4 regions of the Methylobacterium phyllosphaerae genome follow, and region 2 is predicted to be linked to each of the others. Evidence: predicted binding sites of a transcription regulator. Region 2 holds the regulator's gene; each other region holds the start of a gene.
What was found. Region 2 encodes LexA, which represses DNA repair genes until DNA is damaged. Its sites were predicted from a motif close to TGTTCNNNNTGTGTTCNG; they were not measured.
Positions count from the first base shown of each region.

Region 1: the regulator LexA is predicted to act here: its motif matches at 3,061-3,078, upstream of parE (DNA topoisomerase IV subunit B).
Region 3: the regulator LexA is predicted to act here: its motif matches at 2,404-2,421, upstream of uvrA (excinuclease ABC subunit UvrA).
Region 4: the regulator LexA is predicted to act here: its motif matches at 1,572-1,589, upstream of MCBMB27_RS15260 (PA0069 family radical SAM protein).

Region 1 covers NZ_CP015367.1:553,071-557,826, reverse strand. Annotated here, with positions in the region: gene topA (type I DNA topoisomerase) at 1-2,444, shown strand, start outside; gene MCBMB27_RS02635 (hypothetical protein) at 2,625-2,813, opposite strand; gene parE (DNA topoisomerase IV subunit B) at 3,173-4,756, shown strand, end outside.
Region 2 covers NZ_CP015367.1:1,738,571-1,743,326, forward strand. Annotated here, with positions in the region: gene MCBMB27_RS07660 (hypothetical protein) at 37-252, shown strand; gene MCBMB27_RS07665 (hypothetical protein) at 271-717, opposite strand; gene lexA (transcriptional repressor LexA) at 968-1,705, shown strand; gene MCBMB27_RS07675 (ComEC/Rec2 family competence protein) at 1,699-3,990, opposite strand; gene gltX (glutamate--tRNA ligase) at 4,183-4,756, shown strand, end outside.
Region 3 covers NZ_CP015367.1:1,281,612-1,286,367, reverse strand. Annotated here, with positions in the region: gene uvrA (excinuclease ABC subunit UvrA) at 1-2,248, opposite strand, end outside; gene MCBMB27_RS05635 (MFS transporter) at 2,703-3,884, shown strand; gene MCBMB27_RS05630 (cupin domain-containing protein) at 3,888-4,313, opposite strand.
Region 4 covers NZ_CP015367.1:3,366,651-3,371,406, forward strand. Annotated here, with positions in the region: gene MCBMB27_RS15255 (methyl-accepting chemotaxis protein) at 1-40, opposite strand, end outside; gene MCBMB27_RS15260 (PA0069 family radical SAM protein) at 428-1,543, opposite strand; gene MCBMB27_RS15265 (hypothetical protein) at 1,701-2,231, shown strand; gene MCBMB27_RS15270 (amino acid permease) at 2,366-3,814, shown strand; gene moaB (molybdenum cofactor biosynthesis protein B) at 3,900-4,457, opposite strand; gene maiA (maleylacetoacetate isomerase) at 4,598-4,756, shown strand, end outside.

The sequences.
Region 1 (4,756 bases), 1.2 Mb from region 2:
CGGATCGCGAGGGCGAGGCGATCTCCTGGCACGTGCTGGAGGCCTTGACCGCCCGCAAGGCGCTCAAGGGCATCCCGGTCGAACGCGTCACCTTCAACGCCATCACCAAGGCCTCGGTCGAGGCGGCGATGCGCAAGCCCCGGGAGATCGACCAGGCCCTGGTCGACGCCTATCTGGCGCGCCGGGCGCTGGACTACCTCGTCGGCTTCAACCTCTCCCCGGTCCTGTGGCGCAAGCTCCCGGGCGCCCGTTCGGCGGGGCGCGTCCAGTCGGTGGCGCTGCGCCTCGTCGTCGAGCGCGAGATGGAGATCGAGCGGTTCAAGCCGCGCGAGTACTGGACGCTCATCGCCACGCTGACGACCGCCGACGGCGCGACCTTCGAGGCCCGCCTCGTCGGCGCCGACGGCAAGCGCATCCAGCGCCTCGACGTCGGCACCGGCGACGAGGCCGCCGCCTTCAAGCGCGACCTCGAACTCGCGACCTTCCAGGTGGCGAGCGTCGAGGCGAAGCCCGCCAAGCGCCACCCGCAGCCGCCCTTCACCACCTCGACCCTGCAGCAGGAGGCCTCGCGCAAGCTCGGGATGGCGCCGGCCCAGACCATGCGGGTCGCCCAGCGTCTCTACGAGGGCGTCGATATCGGCGGCGAGACCGTCGGCATCATCACCTACATGCGGACCGACGGCGTCGATATGGCGCCCGAGGCGATCCAGGACGCCCGCCGGGTCATCGGCAAGGAATTCGGCGACCGCTACGTGCCCGACGTGCCGCGCAAGTACAGCGTCAAGGCCAAGAACGCCCAGGAGGCCCACGAGGCGGTGCGGCCCACCGACATGAGCCGCCTGCCCAAGATGGTGGCGCGCCACCTCGAGCCCGAGCAGGCCCGGCTCTACGATCTCATCTGGACCCGCACCATGGCGAGCCAGATGGAATCGGCCGAGCTGGAGCGGACCACCGTGGATGTCACGGCGAAGGTCGGCCCCCGCCAGATCGACCTGCGCGCCACCGGCCAGGTGGTGAAGTTCGACGGCTTCCTAACCCTCTACCAGGAGGGCAAGGACGACGAGGAGGACGAGGAGAGCCGCCGCCTGCCGCCCATGAAGGCCGGCGACCCGCTCACCCGCGAGCGGATCAGCTCGACCCAGCACTTCACCGAGCCGCCGCCGCGCTATTCCGAGGCGAGCCTCGTGAAGCGCATGGAGGAACTCGGCATCGGCCGCCCGTCGACCTACGCGGCGGTGCTCCAGACGCTGCGCGACCGCGAATACGTCAAGATCGAGAAGAAGCGGCTGCAGCCGGAGGACAAGGGGCGGCTCGTCACGGGCTTCCTGGAGAGCTTCTTCCGGCGCTACGTCGAGTACGATTTCACCGCCGACCTCGAGGAGCAGCTCGACCGCGTCTCCAATGCCGAGATCGACTGGCGGGCGGTGCTGCGCGACTTCTGGCGCGATTTCTCCGCGGCGATCGGCGAGACCAAGGAGCTGCGCGTCACCGACGTGCTGGAGGCGCTGAACGGCCTCCTCGGGCCGCACATCTTCCCCGACAAGGGCGACGGCTCGAACCCGCGCACCTGCACGGTCTGCGGGACCGGACAATTGTCGCTGAAGCTCGGCAAGTTCGGCGCCTTCATCGGCTGCTCGAACTATCCCGAGTGCAAGTACACCCGCCAGCTCTCGGCCTCGGGCGTCGAGGGCGAGGGGGACGGCTCCTCGGCCGAGGGCGGCCAGCCGGGCGTCCGGGTGCTGGGCGACGATCCCGCCACCGGCCTGCCGGTGACGCTGCGCGACGGCCGATTCGGGCCGTTCCTGCAGCTCGGTGAGGCCTCCACCGAGAAGGGGGCGGAGAAGCCGAAGCGTTCCTCCCTGCCGAAGGGGCTGAGTCCCTCGGCGGTCGACCTGCAGAAGGCGCTGGCCCTGCTGGCGCTGCCCCGCGAGGTGGCGCGCCACCCCGAGACCGGCGAGCCGATCCTGGCCAATCTCGGCCGGTTCGGGCCCTACGTGCAGCATGGGAAGACCTACGCCAATCTCGGCAAGGACGACGACGTGCTGGAGATCGGCGGCAACCGCGCCATCGACCTGATCGTCGCCAAGGAGCAGAGCGGCGGCCGCGGCCGTCCGGCTGCCGATCCCGGCCGGCCGCTCGGCACGGACGCTGCGAGCGGGCGCGACCTCGTGGTGAAGGCCGGCAAGTACGGCCCCTACGTCACCGACGGCGAGGTGAACGCCACGCTGCCGAAGACCATGAGCGCCGAGGCGCTGACGCTCGACGAGGGGATCGCCCTGGTCAACGCCAAGCGTGCCTCGGGCGGCGGCAAGCCGGCGAAACGGGGCGCTGTCCGGAAGACCGCGACGCGCGCGGCGAGCGGCGCCAAGCCGGCGGCCAAGAAGAGGGCAGCGAAGAAGCCCGCCGCCAAGAAGACCGCGGCCAAGAAGACGGGCGCCGGCTGACGCAGACAGGTCCAGGCGGCCTTCACCCGCTCGCCGGGTGCAAGGCGCGTCAGCCGCGCCGGTCCGTGTCCAGGGCGGGCACGCGGTCCTGCGCTGCTCTCCCGGCAGCGGTGGGGGACAGGGGCAGACCGACGCGGAGAACGGGATGCACGTCCCGGTTTCCGGGTCCGGCCGCCCGGTTCAGACGAGGTAGGTGATGGTTGCCGCGAGCGCCGTCGCGAAGGTCGCCAGCGCGATCGTGGTGGAATTCATGAGCGCCCGGCCGGGCGGCACGCCGGCCGCGTCGTCGTCGCAGCCGAAGGCGGCGCCGGCCGCGTGCTCGAAGCGGATCAACGTGAGGCGGCGGGCCTCGATCGCGGCATCGCTCATGGGCTGCGGCTCCCTGACCACGGTCAAGATTTATCTCCGCCGTCAACGTCGATCGTCCCGGTCTGTTCCGGCGGCGGCCTGCGGAGGTCGAACAGGCTGGTCACGGGAAAGCCTTAACCCATCGTTGTGCAACGTCGTGATGACGGGCCGCCTGGCCCCCTCGGGGGTCGGGGCGGTTCCGGCCCTCGCTCGCGGCGCCGCAGCATGCGATGGTGCGGCCGCGTCGCCTGGGGGCGAACGGTTTTGATGTTTACGTTTTGTTCCGCTATCATGCGGGGATGAAGGCGCATGCTCCACGACCCAAGACCCGTCTGCGCGAATCCGAGCCGGCCGATGCGCCGCGCCCGCGGAGGCCGCGCGTGAGCGATCCGGCCCGCGACCTGTTCGGACCGGGCGGCAAGGCGGCCGCCTCGACAGCCCCCTCTCGCGCGCCGGAGCCGCGACGGCGCCTCGATGCCACGGCCTCCGTGACGGCGCTCGCAGCGGCCGAGCCCGATTCCGGCTACACCGCCTCCGACATCGAGGTGCTGGAGGGGCTGGAGCCGGTCCGGCGCCGCCCCGGCATGTATATCGGCGGCACCGACGAGCGGGCGCTGCACCACCTCTTCGCCGAGGTGATCGACAACTCCATGGACGAGGCGGTGGCCGGCCATGCCAGCTTCATCGAGGTGGAGCTGGAGGAGACCGGTGCCCTCGTGGTCACCGACAACGGCCGCGGCATCCCGGTCGACCCGCATCCGAAATTTCCCGGCAAGTCGGCGCTCGAGGTCATCATGACCACGCTGCATGCCGGCGGTAAGTTCGACTCGAAGGTCTACGAGACCTCGGGCGGCCTGCACGGCGTCGGCATCTCGGTGGTGAACGCGCTCTCCGACCTCCTCGAGGTCGAGGTGGCGCGCAACCAGACCCTGTATCGCCAGACCTTCTCGCGGGGCCACGCGCAGGGCGCGCTGGAGCTGATCGGCCGGGTGCAGAACCGGCGCGGCACCCGGGTCCGCTTCCACCCGGACGCGCAGATCTTCGGCTCGCTGAAATTCGACCCGCGCCGCCTGTTCAAGATGGCGCGTTCGAAGGCCTACCTGTTCGGCGGCGTCGAGATCCGCTGGCGCTGCGCCCCCGCCCTCCTCGAGGGGCTGGAGGGCGTACCTGCGGAAGCCGTGCACCGCTTCCCCGACGGCCTGCGCGACTATCTCGCCCGCGACATCGACGGCAAGGAGCTGGTCACCGACGCGATGTTCTCCGGCAAGATCACCAAGCCGGGCTCGCACGGGTCGCTGGAATGGGCGGTGGCCTGGATGGTCGCCGAGGACGGGTTCTCGCATTCCTACTGCAACACCATCCCGACGCCCGAGGGCGGCACCCACGAGGCCGGCCTGCGGGTCGCCCTGCTCCGGGGCCTGCGCGAGCACGCCGAGCGCGTGAACCAGGCCAAGCGCATGACCGCGGTGACCACCGACGACGTCATGGCGACCTGCGCGTCCATGCTCTCGGTCTTCATCCGCGAGCCCGAGTTCCAGGGCCAGACCAAGGACAAGCTCGCCACCGTGGAGGCCCAGCGCATCGTCGAGACGGCGGTGCGCGACGCCTTCGACCATTGGCTCGCCGCCTCCCCGGCCCAGGCCAACAAGCTGCTCGACTGGGTGATCGACCGGGCCGAGGAGCGCCTGCGCCGCCGCCAGGAGAAGGAGGTCGCCCGCAAGAGCGCCACCCGCAAGCTCCGCCTGCCCGGCAAGCTCGCCGATTGCTCGGCCGCCGGCACCGCGGGCTCGGAGATCTTCATCGTCGAGGGCGATTCGGCCGGCGGCTCCGCCAAGCAGGCCCGCGACCGGGCAACCCAGGCGATCCTGCCCTTGCGCGGCAAGATCCTCAACGTCGCCTCGGCGAGCCGGGACAAGCTCGGCGCCAACCAGCTGATCTCCGACCTCACCCTGGCGCTCGGCTGC
Region 2 (4,756 bases):
GCGGCGTTTTCCCGGGGCAGGCGGGAGGAACATGTGATGGCGGAGAGCACGGATCGGGGCTCCGGCTGGAGCCTGCAGGCGACCGCCGTGCCCGACGGGGTGCGCCTGGAACTCGCCCTGGCCGACCTCGGCGGCGCGCCGGTCACCGCCGCGATCGTTCTCGACCGGGCGGAAGCCCGGGCCTTCGCCCGCGCCCTGCTCGCCGCCGCCGGCGACGCGGCGGAACGGACCTTCCCGAAGCCGGGCGCCTGACCGCGCGCCGCCGGTCGGTCAGCGGGCGAGACCGGGATTGCGGCCCGGCAGGCGGGGGACCACGGTGCCGCGCTTCTCGATCGGCGTGTCGCAGGCGTAGGCGAACTCGGTCTTCAGCGGATCGAACACGGTCTCGCCGGTGATCCGGCAATCCTCGCGCACGGTCTCGTCGAGATAGGCCCGGGCGGCGGTGCGGAAGCGCTTCACCCGGGTGGCGTCCGGCTCCGGATCGATCCGGGCCTCGCTCAGGTTGCAGCCGGTATATTCGCGCAGGGCGTTCGAGACGATCAGCATCCGGCGCATCTGCCGGTTGTCGTAGACCTCGTAGGGCTCCTTGCAGCCGATCGTCACCACCTGGGGGGTGAGCGCCACGTAGTTCCGCGAGATGTAGGAGAACCCGGTGGTGCAGCCGGCGAGGCCGAGGGCGGCGAGGCCGAGGGGCAGCAGAGCTGCGGGTCGTCGCATCCTCGTCATCCCAAGAGGGTCCCAGCCCGCGGCCCGGATCCGCCGCCTTCCCGGCGGGGCGCCGCGGTGCATTGAAACGGCTCCGCTTGCGCCGTCAATGCGTTTCTCGACCTTGCTCCCGCGAGCGCGGAGCGACGCGCCAAGCGTAGCGGTGCCGCCCTTGCGGAACACTTGCGGAACGTTTAACCTGTTCGTGATTTGTTTCAGAGACCGTCACGGGGCGGTCTGCCAAGCCGCGAGTCCCCCTTCGATGCTCACGCGCAAGCAGCTGGACCTCCTGCGTTTCATCCAGAGCCGGATGCAGGAATGCGGCGTCCCGCCGTCCTTCGACGAGATGAAGGATGCCCTCGACCTCAAGTCGAAATCCGGCATCCACCGGCTGATCACGGCCCTGGAGGAGCGCGGCTTCCTCCGGCGCCTGCCGAATCGGGCGCGCGCCATCGAGGTGATCCGCATCCCCGAGAGCCTGAGCCAGACGGCCCCATCTTCGGCCCCATCTTCGGCCCCGGCCGAGCCGCGCCGTTTCACCCCGAGCGTGGTCGAGGGCGGCAAGTCCAAGCATCCGCCGGCCCCGGCCAGCACACGGATGATCGACGACGCCGGTCGTGCCATTTCGATCCCGGTGATGGGCCGGATCGCCGCCGGTACGCCGGTCTCGGCGATCCAGAACCAGAGCCATGCCATCACCCTGTCGCCGGACTTCGTGGCCGGCGGCGAGCACTACGCCCTGGAGGTGCGCGGCGACTCGATGGTCGAGGCCGGCATCCTCGACGGCGACCTCGTGGTGATCCGCAAGCAGGACACGGCCAATACCGGCGACATCATCGTGGCGCTGATCGACGACGAGGAGGCGACGCTCAAGCGTCTGCGCCGCCGCGGCTCCTCGATCGCCCTGGAGGCCGCCAACCCGGCCTACGAGACGCGTGTCCTCGGGCCCGACCGGGTCCGGATCCAGGGCCGCCTCGTCAGCCTCGTCCGCCGCTACTGAAGCGGCTCGGCCGGCGCGTCGCCGGGGGCGAGGTCCCCGCCCGACGCATCGGTTTCCGGAGGCGTTGTCGCCCCGTCGTCAGAGGCGCGGGCCTCCGCGGAGGGCGCGGTGACCGGTTGTGGCGGCACCGACCCGTGTCCCGAGCGTGGTCGCCAGGGCACGGCGCGGCCATCGGCCCGGGCGTGATGGGCGACGAAGCTCTCGCCTTCGGACCTGAGGGCGACGGCGCCCTGGGCGGACAGGACGCGCCGGTCGATCACCAGGGGGCTGGTGCAGGTCGGAGGGGCCACGAGGCCCGTGATCAGCACCGCGGCGCGGGCGCAATCCTCCGGGAAGGCCCGCCGGTCCCGGACCAGGGCGACCGCCCGTCCGTCCGGCAGGCGCGCGGTGCATCCGAGCCGGTCACAGCGGCCGCCGCCCGATCGGACGATCAGTCCCCCGGCTCCCCGTCCGTCGCCGTCCGCCTTCAGCCATTGTTCGAGGACGAAGCCGGACGGACTGCCGAGGGCCGCAAGCCGTCCGTCCGGCCCCCGCACCGCGGCTCCCGCGCCCTGCCGATCGACATAGAGGTCGTAGCGGTCGGGTCGGGCCGCGACGACGAGTCCAAGCAGGATCGGCGGCACGGCGAGCCAGCGCAGGCGGGAGGCCGGTAACGTCGCGAGCAGCAGGCCCGCGGTCAGCAGGAACAGCGCCGCGGTGCCGAAGGCCGGCACGACCACGATGGCCCGCTCGAACCCGGCGATCCACTGGGAGACGGCGAGCATGCCCCCCACCGCCTGACCCATCAGCCACCAGATCGGGCGGTCGAGGGCGAAGGGATAGGCGAGGATCCCGATCACCGCGGAGGGCATCACCACGAGGGAGACGAGCGGCAGGGTCAGGGCGTTGCCGACGAGGCCGAAGGGCTGGATCGTCTGGAAATGGTAGGTGGCGAAGGGTGCGGTCGCGACCTGCGCCACCAGGGTCGTGGCCAGAGTCCCGGTGACCGCCGAGAGGCCGGTGCCGACGAGCCGACCGAGCCGGCCCGCCCCGGGGCGCACGAACAGCCGCCCGTCGATCAGCCGCGCGCAGGCGATCAGCCCGGCCACGGCGCCGAAGGACATCTGGAAGCTCGGGCCGAGCAGGCCCTCCGGCTCCCGGGCCAGGGCGATCAGCGCCGCGAGGGCGAGGTTGCGCATCGACAGGGCGGGCCGGTCCACCAAGATCGCGCCCAGCATGATCAGGGTCATGATCAGCGAGCGCTCGGCGGCGATGTCCCAGCCCGAAAAGGCGCAGTAGGCGGTGACGCCGACCATGGCGAAGCCGGCCGCGATCTTCTTGATCGGCCAGAGGAGCGCGCAATGGGGGACCAGCGCGAGGAGCGCCCGCACCAGCCAGAACACCACGCCGGCGGCCAGCACCATGTGGAGGCCCGAGATCGACACAACGTGGTAGATCCCGGCGGCGCGCAGCGCATCGTTGGTCGCCGGGCCGATGAGGCCGCGCTTGCCGGTCACCAGGGCCGCCGCCACCGCGCCCGCCTGGCCGCCGGCGGCCTCCGCGATCCGGCGGGTGAGCCCGTTCCGGGCCGCGTCGAGCGTGGCGGCGAGCCGCAGGCGGAGGGGCGGCGGCTCGGTCGGCGCCCGGATCGTGACCGCCCCGACCAGGGAGCCCACCGCGCCGATCCCCTGGAAGTAGGCGTCTCGGGCAAAATCGTAGCCTCCGGGCCGGGCCGCCTCCGGGGGAGGCAACAACCGGGCGGTGGCGGCGACGACGTCCCCGGGAAGCGGGGTCGGCGTCTTGCGGAAGGACACCCGCACCCGGGCGGGCCGCGCCTCCGGCGCGAGGCCGGCGAAGCTCTCCACCCGGATCAGCAGCCGGGCGCCGACCTCGCGCTCGTCCAGGGCCTCGACCGTTCCGATGAGGGGGCCGATGGTGGTGCGGTTGAGGACCGGGGCGGCGACCTCCGAGACCCGCCAGGCCGCCGCCGCGAAGCCGAGGAACGCGGCCGCCACCGCGAGCACCGCCGCCAGCGCCGCAGGGCGCGCGCCGAGGAGCGGGATCGGCGCCAGGGCAAGGGCGGCGGCGACAAGGGGCGCGGCCAGGCTCGGCGCGCCGTCGGTCGCCGCGAAATAGACCAGGATCCCCCCGCCGAAGGCCACCGCCAGCCAGGGGAACAGCCGGCGCTGCTCGGCGTCCCGGGCGAGGCCTTCGGCCACCCAGTGGCGGATGACCGGGAGGGCGGGCGCGCGGGGGCCGGCCAGCGCCACCGCGCCGCCCGCCAGCCTCGCGCCGATCCGCCGCATCGCCGCCGCCCCGTTCCGCGCGACCTGTCTCGGGGCCGGGCGATTCTGCGGGCGATTCTTAACGCATCCTCCGGCTCGTGCTACAGCCGGTGCTTCGTGCTACGGGCGCCCTGTCGAGCCCCTCGCCGCTCCGCCGCCCCTTCGCCGTCCGTCGCGCTCCGTCCGCGACCAGCCCCGGAACATACCGGACCGATGTCCTCAGCCGTCGTCACGCGCTTCGCCCCCTCGCCCACCGGCTACCTGCATATCGGCGGGGCCCGCACGGCGTTGTTCAACTGGCTCTACGCCCGCCACACCGGCGGCAAGATGCTGCTGCGCATCGAGGATACCGACCGGGAGCGCTCCACCAAGGGCGCGATCGACGCGATCCTCGACGGCCTGTCCTGGCTCGGCCTCGACTGGGACGGGGACGTGGTGTTCCAGTTCGCCCGGGCCGAGCGCCACCGGGCCGTGGCCGAGGAGCTGCTGGCGGCCGGCCGTGCCTACCATTGCTATGCCACCGCCGAGGAGCTGACCTCGATGCGGGAGACCGCCCGGGCCGAGGGCCGTGCCCCCCGCTACGACGGCCGCTGGCGCGACCGCGACCCGTCCGAGGCCCCCGCGGGGGTCAAGCCGGTGATCCGCCTGCGCGCGCCGACCGAGGGCGAGACCGTCGTCGAGGACGCCGTCCAGGGCCGCGTGACCTGGGCCAACAAGGACCTCGACGACCTCGTCCTGCTGCGTTCGGACGGGACGCCGACCTACATGCTGGCCGTGGTGGTCGACG
Region 3 (4,756 bases), 460 kb from region 2:
CGCCGTTCAGCTTCTTGGCGATCGCCTTGTAGAGGGTGTCGATCACCAGGGTGGACTTGCCGCCCCCCGAGACGCCGGTGATGCAGGTGAAGGTGCCGAGCGGGATCTCGACATCGACATCCTTCAGATTGTTGCCCCGGGCGCCGAACAGGCCGAGCTTGCCCTTGCGGCCTTTTCGGCGCGCGGTCGGCGTGCGCACGGACATCTCGCCCGTGAGGTATTTCGCGGTGAGCGAGGCCGGGTTGGCCAGGACCTCGGCGGGAGTGCCCTGCGCGATGATCTCGCCACCGTGGATACCGGCGCCCGGGCCGACATCGACCACGTAATCGGCCTGCAGGATCGCGTCCTCGTCGTGCTCGACCACGATCACCGAATTGCCGAGGTCGCGCAGGCGCTTGAGCGTGCCGAGCAGCCGCTCGTTGTCGCGCTGGTGCAGGCCGATCGACGGCTCGTCCAGGACGTAGAGCACGCCGGTGAGGCCGGAGCCGATCTGCGAGGCCAGCCGGATGCGCTGGCTCTCGCCGCCCGAGAGGGAGCCGGAGCCGCGGGCGAGCGTCAGGTATTCGAGGCCGACATCCACCAGGAAGCTCAGCCGGTCGCGGATCTCCTTCAGGATCCGGACCGCGATCGCGTTCTGCTTCGCCGTCAGCTTCTCCGGCAGCTCCGAGAACCAGCGATGCGCCTCACTGACTGAGAGGGCCGTGACATCGGCAATGTCGGCCATGGCGACCTTCACGGCGAGCGCCTCGGGCTTCAGCCGCTTGCCGCCGCAGGCGGCGCAGGGCGTCTCGCTCATGAAGCGCCCGATCTCCTCCCGGACGGCGTCCGAGTCGCTCTCCTTGTAGCGGCGCTCCAGGTTCGGGATCACGCCCTCGAAGGGCTTGTTGACCGTGTACTTGCGCAACCCGTCGTCGTAGGCGAAGCGGATCGCCTGCTTGCCCGAGCCGTACAGCACGATGGCACGGGCCGTCTCCGACAGGCTCTGCCACGGGACGCTGGTCTTGAAGCCGAAATGCTCGGCCAGCGCCTCCAGGGTCTGGCCGTAATAGGGCGAGGTCGATTTCGCCCAGGGACCGACGGCGCCGCGCTTCAGGCTCAAAGCGGGATCGGAGATGACCAGCTCGGGGTCGATCCGCATCTCGTGGCCGATGCCGCTGCAGGTCGGGCAGGCGCCGAACGGGTTGTTGAACGAGAACAGCCGGGGCTCGATCTCCGCGATGGTGAAGCCCGAGACCGGGCAGGCGAAGCGCGACGAGAAGGTGATGGTCCGGGGCGTCTCGCCCTCGGGGGCATCCGCGAACACGACCTCCGCGATGCCATCGGCCAGCTCCAGGGCCGTCTCGAAGGACTCGGCCAGCCGCGAGCCGATATCGGCCCGGACCACGATGCGGTCGACCACCACGTCGATGTCGTGCTTGAACTTCTTGTCGAGCTTGGGCACGTCGTCGATGGCGTAGTATTCGCCGTTCACGCGCAGGCGCTGGAAGCCCTTCTTCTGGTACTCGGCGATTTCCTTGCGGTACTCGCCCTTGCGTCCGCGGACCACGGGCGCCAGCAGGTAGAGCCGGGTCTTCTCCGGCAATTCCAGCACCCGGTCGACCATCTGCTGGACGGTCTGGCTCTCGATCGGCAGGCCGGTGTCGGGCGAGTAGGGGATGCCGACCCGCGCCCAGAGCAGGCGCATGTAGTCGTAGATCTCGGTGACCGTCCCGACGGTGGAGCGGGGGTTCTTGGAGGTGGTCTTCTGCTCGATGGAGATCGCCGGCGACAGCCCGTCGATCTGGTCGACGTCGGGCTTCGACATCATCTCCAGGAACTGGCGGGCATAGGCCGAGAGCGACTCGACGTAGCGGCGCTGCCCCTCGGCGTAGATCGTGTCGAAGGCCAGCGACGACTTGCCCGAGCCCGACAGCCCGGTGAACACCACGAGCTTGTCCCGGGGGATCGTCAGGTCGACGTTCTTGAGGTTGTGCTCCCGGGCCCCCCGGACCGCGATGACCCGCCGGTCATGGGCGCTCGCCGGCGCGGCGTCGAACAGGGCCGCCAGCTTGGCGTCGATCGCGGCCTCGGCGGCCGCCCCAGGGCGGGCGGGCTTTTCGGACTTCGCGCGGGTCGGCTTGGGCTGCGGGGCCGGGGCGGCGGTGGCGGCTTTCGGAGCCTTGGACGCCGTCTGCGCGGCGGCTGTCGGGGCAGCTTGGGCGGCGCCGGCGCGGCTTGCGGCACGACTTCCAGCTTGGGCTTTGGCCATGAGGGCGGCGGTCTTTCGAGGCGTCGACGCAGTCGGATCGGATCCGGATCGGATTCGCGCGCGGGCCAGCCGCCGCTCCGACACATGTCGAGCCCGAGGGGGCCGACGGCAAGGTGGGGCCGGCGGGACGCAGGTCCGTCATGCGCCGCCCTTGCTAGAACGAAACGCGTACGGCGGCAACCGCTCGGCGAACGAGCCGCCGCCCTTGCGCGCGCGGCAAAGCGTTCCGGCAGCGCCCGAGCGGGCGTCCAAGCGGGCGTCCAAGCGGGCGTCCAAGCGGGCGCGCGAGGGCGCCTGCGAGGAACCGGGCAAGTCGCCGACGCATGGGGCCGCCGGTGTCCCCTCCGGGCGCGCGGCACGGCGCGCGCGACGACGGCCCGGTGTTGCACCGCGGGAACCGAGGCCCCACGTCGCCGGGATCCACCCTCGGACTCGACTCCATCGACAGGTGCCGATGCCAGCGCTCGACCTGACCGACCCGGTCGCCCTCGGCGGGGCGGGGGACCGGAATGCGGCCCGCGGACAGAGCGTGTCCACGCGGCTGCTGTTCCTGATCGTGGGCATCGCCAACGCCACCTGGGCGCCCCTGGTGCCGCTGGTGCAGGACCGCGCCGGCCTCGACGCGGCGGGGCTCGGCCTGCTGCTCCTCACCTTCGGCATCGGCTCGATCCTGGCGATGCCGAGCGCCGGGGCGGCGGCTTCGCGGCTCGGTTTCCGGCCGGTCCTGCTCGCCGGCACGCTGGCGATCGGCCTCGCCCTGCCGGTGCTGGCCGTGGGCGATGGGCTCGTGGAGCTCACCCTGGCGCTGGTGCTGTTCGGCGCCGGGATGGGGGCGGTGGACTGCGTCATGAACCTGCAGGCCGTCGTGGTGGAGCGCGCCAGCGGGCGCCCGATGATGTCGGGCTTCCACGGCCTCTACAGTCTCGGCTGCATCCTGGGGGCGCTGATCGCCAGTGGCCTGCTGGCGGCCGGGCTCGGCGCGGGCCGGAGCGTGCTGCTCCTGGTCGCCGGGATCGCGGCCCTGTTCGCGGCCGCCTGGCCCGGGATCCTGCCGGCCGAGCGGGCAGGGGGGAGCGGAGGCCCCGCCTTCGCGCGCCCCCGGGGCGTCGTGCTGGTGCTGGGCCTGCTCTGCTTCGTGGTGTTCCTCACCGAGGGCTCGGCCCTCGACTGGAGCGCGGTGTTCCTGATCCAGCAGCGGGGCCTCGATCCGGCCTGGGCGGCGCTCGGCTACGCGGCCTTCTCGGTGACGATGACGGCCGGGCGCCTTGCCGGCGATCGGGTCGTGGCCCGGCTCGGGCGGCGGCCCGTGGTGGTCTTCGGCGGCCTCCTGGCGGCCGCCGGACTCGCGCTCTCGGTCCTGGTCCCGGCCTGGGAGGCGGCCCTCGCCGGCTACGCCCTGGTCGGGGCGGGCTGCGCCAACATCGTCCCGGTCCTGTTCACGGCGGCCGGCCGCCAGACCGCGATGCCCGCGCGCGTGGCGGTGCCGGCGGTGACGACGCTCGGCTATGCCGGGGTGCTGGCGGGCCCGGCGCTGATCGGCTTCGCCGCGCAGGCTTTGGGCCTGTCCGCCGCGCTCCTGCTCGTGGCGGCCCTGCTCCTCGCCGTGGCGGCGGCCGGGCGGTCCCTGCCGGTGTGAGGCTCACGCCTCGGCGTTGCGCGCCATGAAGGTGGCGGGGCTGCCGTCCTCCGGGTTCACGAAGACGATGTCGGTGGGCGCCCGCCGGGGGGTGTCGATCGCGAGGAACACCACCGGTTCCGCGGGATCGATCTCCGGCATGGCGTGGACCGTGCCCTTCTCGAAGACCAGGAGCTGACCGGGGCCGAATGCGGTCGCGGCGGCCGGGTCGCCCAGCCAGACCGTGCCCCGGCCCGACAGGCAGTAGAGGTACTCGTCGCAGGTGGCGTGGTAGTGCGGCGGAGTCGGCCGGTAGACCCGGAACACCCGGGCGCTCGCGGCCTCCCGGTTGGTCAGATAGGTGTCGACCAGGAGGGTCTGGGCGCTGCCGGGCAGCGCCGCCGCCAGCGCCGCCACGTCGAAGATGCCGGTCCCCGCCGCGTCCGCCATCGCCTCCGCCTCCGACATCACGTCCTCCTCACTCCGAAAACCGTCGCGCACGATCCTGTCCTCGGCCCGCCCGCTCTCGATCGGCGCCGGGGCACGCCGCGGGCTCGCGGGGTCGATCCCCCCGTCATGCTCACCCAGGGTGGTGCGCAGGCGCCCCGCGTCAACGCGGCGAGACAGCCCGTCGAGGCGTGCGCCCCGGCGGCGACGTCCTGCGGGCCGCCCATCCTGCGGGCCGCCCATCCTGCGGGCCGCCCATCGCGCGCCGGGACGGGAACGCCCGGGACCGCCACAGGCTCCGGCGCTTGCGGAGCCGGAAATCAGCCGCTCCGGGTCGTCGATCGGGGTGACGAGAGCGACGATCCCGGCCCGGGGGGCGGCGGTGGCGGAGACGACGCGGGCCGGGGCGCGGAAGGGCGCAGCTGTCGCCCTCCGCTGGAGAGGAC
Region 4 (4,756 bases), 1.6 Mb from region 2:
GCGCGTGCTCCACAGCGCTCAGGAGCGTGTCTGTACGCACGGCAAGCAGCATTACTCCCATACTCAGCAATACTAATCCGATAATCGATCCTATTGAAAATCTGAGATACCGAAACAAAGCGTAAGTCCTTTTCAATGAAAACCTAGAAAATGACTTCATAAAGGACAAAAGATCTTTGCTGTCAACCTCGAATTCAAGACTCAATCGAAATATGTATTTTGGCAATTAAGATTAAACCTAGAGTCAACAAGCCGAGTATTCGCGCAATCGAAGTCCCGATTGACGCGACGAGTGCGGTACGTCGCCATTTCCAGCGGAATTGGAGATGGATGATCGATAAGCTGCTGCACCGACGGCGGATTCATCTGGCCCGGCAGGCGCTCCACTCATACGATCTTGGCCAGCCGGGCTCGACGCCGCGCCGTCTCAGAACAGCGACAACTGTGCCCCCGGTCTGCGGAAGAACTCCCGGTTCAGCGCCATCCGCCCGAAGGCGAAGCCGAGTCGCGTGCCGGCGAGCCGGACCCGCTGGCCGATCATCGCCGCGTAGGCCCCCTCCCCGCGGAAGCGGTGGCCGAAGCGCGGGTCGTTCTCGCGCCCGCCCCGGGCTTCCCGCAGGAGCGCGAAGGCCCGCGCCCTGCGCTCCGGATAGTGCTCGGCGAACCAGTCGGCCACGAGGTCGGCGACTTCGCCGGGGAGGCGCAGCAGCGCGTGGCCGATGCGACTCGCCCCGTGCGCACGCGCCTCGGCCAGGATCGATTCGATCTCGTGATCGGTCAGGCCGGGAATGATCGGCGAGACGTTGACCATGACGGGCACCCCCGCCGCGCTCAGCGCGCGCATCGCCGCGAGCCGCTTGTCCGGCCGCGGCGCCCGCGGGTCGAGGCGGCGGGCGAGGTCCGGATCCAGCGTCGGCAACGAGATCGCCGCCAGCACGAGATTGTCCGCCGCCATCGCCGCCAGGATATCGAGGTCGCGCAGCACGAGGTCCGACTTGGTGGTGATGCTGACGGGATGTCGGGCGTCCCGCAGCACCTCCAGCACCGCGCGGGTGATCCGGTGCGCGCGCTCGACGGGCTGGTAGGGATCTGTGGCGGTGCCGAGGGCGATCGTTTCGGGCCGGTAGCCCGGCGCGGCCATCTCGCGGGCCAGCAGCCTTGCGGCGTCCGGCTTGGTGAAGATCCGCGACTCGAAGTCGAGCCCCGGCGACAGGCCGAGCCAGGCATGGGTGGGGCGCGCGTAGCAGTAGATGCAGCCGTGCTCGCAGCCCCGATAAGGGTTGATCGACCGGTCGAAGGGGATGTCGGGCGAGCTGTTGCGGGCGATGATCCGCGTGGAGCGCTCCGGGGTGACCTGCGTGCGCAGGGGCGCCGGCGCGTCCGCCATCCCGGTCTCCTCGTGGAACGTCTCCCGCCGGGCCGGCTCGTGGCGGCCGGTGGGATTGGCCGTGGCACCACGCCCGCGCCGAGCATCCCGCGGCACACCGCTCGGGCCGAGTCGCTGGGCGGGCCGGCCCGAGACGTCATCGGGTATCGACACCATGGCGACTCGTCTCCTGCCCGATCCCGCTCGGAACATAGAGCGAACAACCGTCGGCCGAACGCCTCTTTTTCAGGCAGACACAGCTTTGTCGCCTGTCCGGACAGCGACACGGCCGCCCGACGGCGGCCGGGTGGTTTACGGCGGCGCAGAATCGTCTATGCGCGCGCTCATGCTCTCCGCCGTGACCTATCTGGCCGACCCGGCCGATCCGGACGCGATCGATCGCTTGGCCGACACGCTCAGCGTGCTGGTCTCCGGCGTGGCCGGCGGCCTCATCGGCGACGCGGTGATCGTTTCGGGCAGCGAGAGTGAAGCCGTGGCAGCCGTCGCGGAGGCCACGGGCGCGACGCTCGTGCTGCACCGGGGCGGCAATCCCTACGCCGCGGGCGCTGCCGCAGCCCGCCGGGACTGGATCCTGTGCCTTGAGGCCGGGGACGTTCCGGCCGAGGGCTGGATCCGCACCCTCGACCGCTTCGTCGGGACGGCGCGGCCGGAGACGGCCCTCGGCCGCCTGCACCGTACGGCCGCAGGCTGGCTCGAACGGCTCGTGGGCCGGTTGGAGAGCGTGATGGGCGCCCGGCAGGCCCGGGCCGGGGACGTCGTCCGGCGCGAGGCCCTAATGAGCGGCGGCCCGTTCGCGGCGCGCCTCAAGGTCCGGCCCTTGATCGCCCGGATCGAACGCGCCTGACCGGCAGAATCTTGCGCCGGCCCTCGTTGTTGTCGGTCAGTCCGCCTCTACAACACTTGAAGCGCGGCAGAAATTTCGCCGACTCTACATCTGTGGAAGCGGGCTGACCTGGCTCGACCTGGAAGGATGGTGCAATGGAATCGTCGGGCCTGATGGGGCGCAAATCGGTCGACGACATCGTCGAGAGCGGTGAGGGCGAGCAGCAGCTCTCGAAGTCGCTCGGCGCCCTCTCGATCACCGCGATGGGCATCGGGGCGATCATCGGCGCCGGCATCTTCGTTCTCACCGGCACGGCGGCGGCCCAGTATGCCGGACCGGGGATCATGCTGTCCTTTGTGCTCGGCGGCATCGCCTGCGCCTTCGTCGGCCTGTGCTATTCCGAGATGGCCGCGCTGATCCCGGTGGCGGGGTCGAGCTACACCTACACCTACGCGACGCTGGGCGAGTTTTTCGCGTGGCTCATCGGCTGGGACCTGATCCTCGAATACGCCATGGGTGCCGCCACCGTGGCGGTGGGCTGGTCGGGCTACGTCATCAGCATCCTGAAGACCGTCGGGATCGTGATCCCGGCCCAGTTCGCGAACGCGCCCGGCACGCCGATCGACGGCGGCGGGACGGCTCTGTTCAACCTGCCGGCGGTGCTGATCGTGGCGCTGATCACGATTTTGCTGATGCGCGGGACCAAGGAATCGGCGCGCTTCAACAACATCATGGTCGCGGTGAAGCTCACCGTGGTGGTCGCCTTCATCGCACTGGGCTGGGGCCACGTCGACACCGCGAACTGGAGCCCGCTGATCCCCGACAACGACGGCACCTTCGGGCATTTCGGCGCCAGCGGCATCCTGCGCGGCGCCGGCGTGGTGTTCTTCGCCTTCATCGGCTTCGACGCGGTCTCCACCGCCGCCCAGGAGGCGCGCAAGCCCCAGAAGGACATGCCCATCGGCATCCTGGGCTCGCTGGCGGTCTGCACGATCCTGTACGTGCTCGTCGCCGCCGTGCTCACCGGCCTCGTCCCCTACAAGGAGCTGAACGTCCCCGACCCGATCGCCAAGGGCGTCGACGTGATCGGCATCGGCTGGTTCGCCCTCCTGATCAAGCTCGGGGCGCTGACCGGGCTCACGACGGTGATCCTCGTGCTGCTCTACGGCCAGAGCCGGATCTTCTTCACCATGGCCCAGGACGGCCTGCTGCCGAAGATGTTCTCCCACGTCCATCCGACCTATCAGACGCCGTATCGCAGCCAGGCGCTGATCGGGGCCGTGGTCGCCGTGGTGGCGGCCCTGGTGCCGATCCACATCCTCGGGGAGATGGTGAGCATCGGCACGCTCGCCGCCTTCATCCTCGTCTGCGGCTCGGTGCTCTACCTGCGGCGGACCGAGCGCCACATGAAGCGGCCGTTCCGGGCCCCCGCCGTGCCGGTCGTGCCGATCCTCGGCATCCTGTTCTGCCTGCTCCTGATGATCGGCCTGCCCCTCGACACGTGGCTGCGGCTGGTGATCTGGATGGCGATCGGCCTCGTCGTGTACTTCTTCTACGGCCGCAAGCACTCGGTCCTGCGCCGGAAGGAGGGGAACGCGGCGTAGGTCAGACGGACCGGCCCCTCACGATCCTCCATGACGATCCCGTCATTCCGGGCCGCCGCGGGCGGGCCCGGACTGAGGCTCATCCTCACACCGCGATGCTGGCCCCGCGCCGCAGGTGCTCGTCGAGACGCGGCATGATCTCCACGAAGTTGCAGGGCCGGTGCCGGTAGTCGAGCTGCTGGGCCAGGATCCCGTCCCAGGCGTCCCGGCAGGCGCCCGGTGAGCCCGGCAGCACGAACACGTAGGTCGCGTGCGCGACCCCCGCGGTGGCGCGGGATTGCAGGGTCGAGGTGCCGATCTTGTCGTACGAGATCCGGTGGAACACGGCCGAGAAGCCGTCCATCCGTTTCTCGAACAGCGGCTCCAGCGCCTCGGGGGTGACGTCGCGGCCGGTGAAGCCGGTCCCGCCGGTGGTGATCACCACGTCGACGCCGGGATCGCGCAGCCACGCCTCCACCTGGCCGCGGATCGCCGGGACCTCGTCCGGCACGATCGACCGGGCCGCCAGACGATGCCCCGCCTCGGTGAGGCGCTGCGTCAGGGTGTCCCCCGAGCGGTCGTCCTCCGGGCGGCGCGTGTCGGAGACGGTCAGGACCGCGATGTTCAGGGGGATGAAGCGGCGGGCGTCGGTCTGATCGGCCATCGTGCGGGCTCTCCGGGACGGAAGACCGATATGGGCCGGCCGAAGCCGCTTGTCGCCCCCGGGCGGCCGCGTCCACGTCCCACTTGCGGTGCGCGGGAAACTCGGCTGTGCTCTTCCGATCCCGTCGGAGATCGCTCCCCATGCACATGTACGGCAACTGGCGCTCGGCTGCGGCCTTCCGGGTGCGGATCGCCCTGAAGCTGAAGGGCATCGCCTACGAGGAGACCTTCATCGATCTCGACGCGGGCGACCAGCACAAGCCGGAGTTCCGGAGGATCAACCCGCAGGGCGCGGTACCG